DNA from 2 places in the Cellulosimicrobium sp. EB106-03-01-XG111 genome. Region 2 is predicted to be linked to the other one. Evidence: riboswitches for the same ligand, from Rfam matches in the RefSeq annotation. Region 2 holds a riboswitch; the other holds the start of a gene.
The links. A riboswitch is a leader RNA that binds a small molecule or an ion and turns the genes downstream of it on or off. The one in region 2 is predicted to bind thiamine pyrophosphate.

Region 1: linked by a shared signal. The riboswitch ahead of AC3WT4_RS01750 (thiamine ABC transporter substrate-binding protein) and the one ahead of AC3WT4_RS04965 (ECF transporter S component) in region 2 are both predicted to bind thiamine pyrophosphate.

Annotation. Positions count from the first base shown of each region.
Region 1 covers NZ_JBYTEQ010000001.1:396,040-398,230, reverse strand. The annotation lists gene AC3WT4_RS01750 (thiamine ABC transporter substrate-binding protein) at 1-960, opposite strand, end outside; TPP riboswitch at 1,043-1,147, opposite strand; gene AC3WT4_RS01745 (ABC transporter ATP-binding protein) at 1,457-2,191, shown strand, end outside.
Region 2 covers NZ_JBYTEQ010000003.1:205,069-207,259, forward strand. The annotation lists gene AC3WT4_RS04955 (Rv2578c family radical SAM protein) at 1-165, opposite strand, end outside; gene AC3WT4_RS04960 (hypothetical protein) at 209-646, opposite strand; TPP riboswitch at 791-910, shown strand; gene AC3WT4_RS04965 (ECF transporter S component) at 1,016-1,720, shown strand; gene AC3WT4_RS04970 (ABC transporter ATP-binding protein) at 1,713-2,191, shown strand, end outside.

The sequences.
Region 1 (2,191 bases), on a different contig from region 2:
GTCGTCGGCCGGGTACATGTACATCTGGTCGGCGACGTCGGCCTGGAACGTCTCGCTCACGAGGAAGTCGAGGAGCTGCTGCGCGCCCTCGGGGTTCTTCGCGTTCGCGAGCACGCCCGCGTACTCGACCTGGCGGAAGCACGTGTCGAGCAGCGCGCCCGTGGTCGACGCGGAGCCGTCCTCGGTGAGCGTGAACGCGGGCGACGTCGAGTACGACAGCACGAGCGGGCGCGGGCCTGCGCCCTCCGAGCCGGAGAAGTCCACGTAGTACGCGTCGGACCAGCCGTCGACGACCTTCACGCCGTTGGCGCGCAGGTCCGCCCAGTAGTCCTCCCAGCCGTCCTCGCCGAACGCCCCGACGGTCGCGAGGAGGAACGCGAGGCCCGGCGACGACGTCGCGGGGTTGGTCACGACGAGGAGGTCCCGGTACTCCGGCTTCGCCAGGTCCTCGAGCGTCACGGGCTCGGGGATGCCCGCGTCGGCGAACCACGCGTGGTCCACGTTGACGCACACGTCCCCGAGGTCGACGGCGGTGAGCTCGCCGCCGTCGCCGACCGCGTACGACGCCGCGGACTCCGAGACGCCCGCGGGCGTGTACGGCTCGAGGACGCCCTCGTCGACGGCGCGCGACGCGAAGGTGTTGTCGATCCCGAACACGACGTCGCCGAGCGGCGAGTCCTTCGTGAGGATCAGCTGGTTCACCAGCGCGCCGCCGTCGCCGGGCGCGACCTGCTCGACCGTGAGCCCGCTCTCCTCCTCGAACGCGGCGAGCACGTCGTCGCTCACCGCGAAGGAGTCGTGGGTCACCAGGGTGACGGTGCCCCCGCTGCCCGACGACGCGTCGTCGCCCCCGGCGCCGTCGCCACCCGAGCAGGCCGCGAGGGCGAGGAGCGCGAGCGTCGCGCCCACGCCGGTCGCGAGGGCCCGGCCGCGGCGGGCGACGGTGGTCGTGTGCTGCATGTGTCCTCCCTGGACGTTCAGGAGGGGTCCACCGGCCCGACGAGCCGCGCGCCGGGTGGGCGCGACGGACCGCGCGAGCAGGTGATCGAGATTCCCGACTTCCTCCACCGGTGCTAACCGGATCAGGTTCGAGGGTCTGCGGTGGTCCGCACTCTCAGCTCCTCCAGGAGCTCCCCTGTCGTTCACCGCGAGCCTACACCGGCCCCTCACCCGGAGAGTCCCCTGAGAGAACCCTGAGCACCGGAGACCGCGGACCAGGGACGGTTCGGGGCCCGTCCCCGATGCCGCGGGCACGCGCGCCGCGGGAGGGTCGGTACGGCCGCCGGGAGCCCCGGCGGCCACCACAGGACGACGCCGCCCGGCGAGCCACGACGCTCCCGCGCAGCGGCACGACGAGAGGACGGACGAGGACGTGACGACGACAGGCGCGGCACGGCGGAGCACCCCGCACGAGGGCCCGCCCGCTGAGGGCGCTGAGGGCGCTGCGCGACCCGCGATCGCGACCGCGCGCGGGCTGGTGAAGACGTACGGGCGCGGCGAGGCCGCGGTGCGTGCGCTCGACGGCGTGGACGTGGACGTCGAGAAGGGTCGGCTGACGGCGATCATGGGCCCGTCCGGGTCCGGGAAGTCCACGCTCCTGCACTGCCTCGCGGGGCTCGACTCCCCCACGGCTGGGACCGTCGTCGTCGACGGCGAGACCGTCTCCGCGATGAGCGAGCGCCGGCTGACGCGCCTGCGGCGCACGCGCCTGGGGTTCGTCTTCCAGTCGTTCAACCTCGTGCCGACGCTCACGGCGGAGGAGAACATCGTGCTGCCGCTCGCGATCGCCCGGCGCCCCGTCGACCGGGAGTGGTTCGACCGCGTGGTCGACGCCGTGGGCCTGCGCCCCCGGCTGGGGCACCGGCCCGCCGAGCTGTCGGGCGGGCAGCAGCAGCGGGTCGCGTGCGCGCGGGCGCTGGTGTCGCGGCCCGCGATCGTGCTCGCGGACGAGCCGACGGGGAACCTCGACTCGCGCGCCGCCGCGGAGGTCCTGGGCTTCCTGCGCGCGTCCGTGGACGACCTCGGCCAGTCCGTCGCGATGGTCACGCACGACCCGACCGCGGCGTCGTACGCCCACCGGGTGCTCTTCCTCGCGGACGGCCGCCTCGTGACCGAGCTCCACGACCCCACGCCCCAGGCGGTCCTCGACACGCTGGGCTCCCTCACGCCCGCCGCGCCGGCCCCGGCGCAC
Region 2 (2,191 bases):
CATGCGCGACATCGCCGGGACCTTCGACAGCGCGCTCTTGGCCGTGACCTCGTGGAACGTGATCCCCGCGAACTCGGGCGTGCGCACGCTGCGGACGAGGCCCATGCGCTCCAAACCGGGGAGCGCGCCGTCGTCCGCGCCGAGCGCCTGTCCGTCCCACCGCATCGCGCCATTCGAACAAACGTTCGAACCTGCTGTCAAGGACGGGTCATCCGCCGGCGGACCACGCCTTGAGCAGCGCCAGGTTCCCGAGGGGGATGTGGTGGCCGATCCGGGGGTGGTCGAGCGCGACGCCGACGACCCCGGCCGCGGCGAACGACGCGACGTAGTCGATCGCCGCCGGCACGGGCACGCCCAGCAGCGGCACGGAGCCGGTCCCGTCGGCCGCCAGACCGAGCGCCCGGGCCGCCTCGTCCGCGCGCGGGGCGCTGCTGTAGAGGCAGATCATGGGCCCCTGGTCCGCGGCGACGGCGTACGGACGCGGCTGGTCCTCGGGCCCCCGGGCGATGAAGAACCACGTGCCGAGGCGCGCTGCCTGCCGCCACAGCGCGATCTGCACCGACGTATCGCCCGCGGGCGCGCCCCGCACGGCCTCGTCGAGGCGGTCCAGCTCCGCGACGGCGGCGGGGTCGTTGTCTCGGGTCATGCGCGCTGCCTCGTTCCTCGTCGTCGGAGCCCGTCCCCGGTCCGCGCGGGCGCCTCGTCGCCGTCACCTTCTCACGGTGGCCGGACGTCCCGGTGGGTGAGACGCCGGGATTGTCCGGCGGACGTCCAGGCCCTAGGGTCGGGCCGAACGCCCCCGGGGAGCGCACGAGCGCTGAGAGTGCAGGTCGGACACCCGTCCCCCCTGCAGACCCGTGGAACCTGATCTGGTTCGTACCAGCGAAGGGAGCAGGGCCGACGTCACCGTCCCCTGCGCGCTCGTGCCCGCGCCCCGCGCGTGCCGTCCGCGCAGGAGCGGCGGTGGCGCGCCGTCGTGCACCCTTCGTCCCGGGGGCCCGACGGAGGGAACCGCATGACCGAGCCCCGCACCACCCCGCCCCGGGCGACCCCGCCCACCGGCACGCCCGGCCCGCCGGCCGACGGCGTGCCCCCGGCGCCCGGTCCCGGAGACCGCGCCGTCACCGCTCCCCCCGCCCGCGCCCGGCGCCGCGGCCTCACGCTCCACGAGACGGTCCTCGTCGCCGTCCTGGGCGTCGTGTTCGGGTTCGTCTACTGGGCGTTCGTGCAGCTCTGGGCCCCGCTCCAGCTCGCCATGGGGCCCCTCGCGGACCTTGCCGCGAACGTGCTCGCGGGCGCGTGGATCGTCGTCGGCCCGCTCGCGACGTACATCGTGCGCAAGCCGGGCGTCGGCATCCTCACCGAGACGCTCGCGGCGCTCGTCGAGGTGGTCTTCCTCGCGTCGCCCGCGGGCCCGCTTCTCGTCCTCGTGGGGCTCGTCCAGGGGGTGGGCGCGGAGATCCCCTTCGCGCTGACCCGGTACCGCCGCTACGGCTGGTGGGTGTTCGTGGCGTCGGGCGTCAGCGCGGCGCTCGTCACCTACGCGTTCAACGCGGTCCGGTTCGGCTGGCTCGGGCAGGACTACGCGATGCTCCGGCTCGGCGTGCAGGTCGTCTCGTGCGTCGTGCTGTGCGGGATCGCGGCGCGCCTCCTCGGCGACGCCCTCGCCCGCACCGGCGCGCTCGACGCCTTCGCGATCGGCACGGACCGCCGTGGCTGAGGTGCGGGACGCCGCGACGGACGTCATGCCCGACACCGTGCCGGGCACCGTGCCGAGCGTCGCGCCGGACGCCGTCTCCGCCGTCGGCCTGACCGTCACCGTGGGCCACGACGCGGCGTGCGTGCTCGACGACCTCACCCTGACCGTGCCCGCCGGCACCGGGCTGCTCGTGCTCGGCCCCTCGGGCTGCGGGAAGTCCACGCTGCTGCGCGCGCTCGTCGGCGTCGTGCCCCACACGCTCCCGGGCACCGTCACGGGCGACCTGCGCGTGACGGGCGTCGACCCGCGCGCCACGACCCCCGCGGGGCTCGCCGCGCGCGTCGGCCTCGTCCAGCAGCGGCCGGGCGACCAGCTCTGCCTCGCCCGCGTCGACGAGGAGCTGCGGTTCGCGCTCGAGAACCGCGCGGCGGACCCGCGCACCATGGACGCCCGCGCCGCCACCGCTCTCGCCGCTGCCGGTGCGGGCCACCT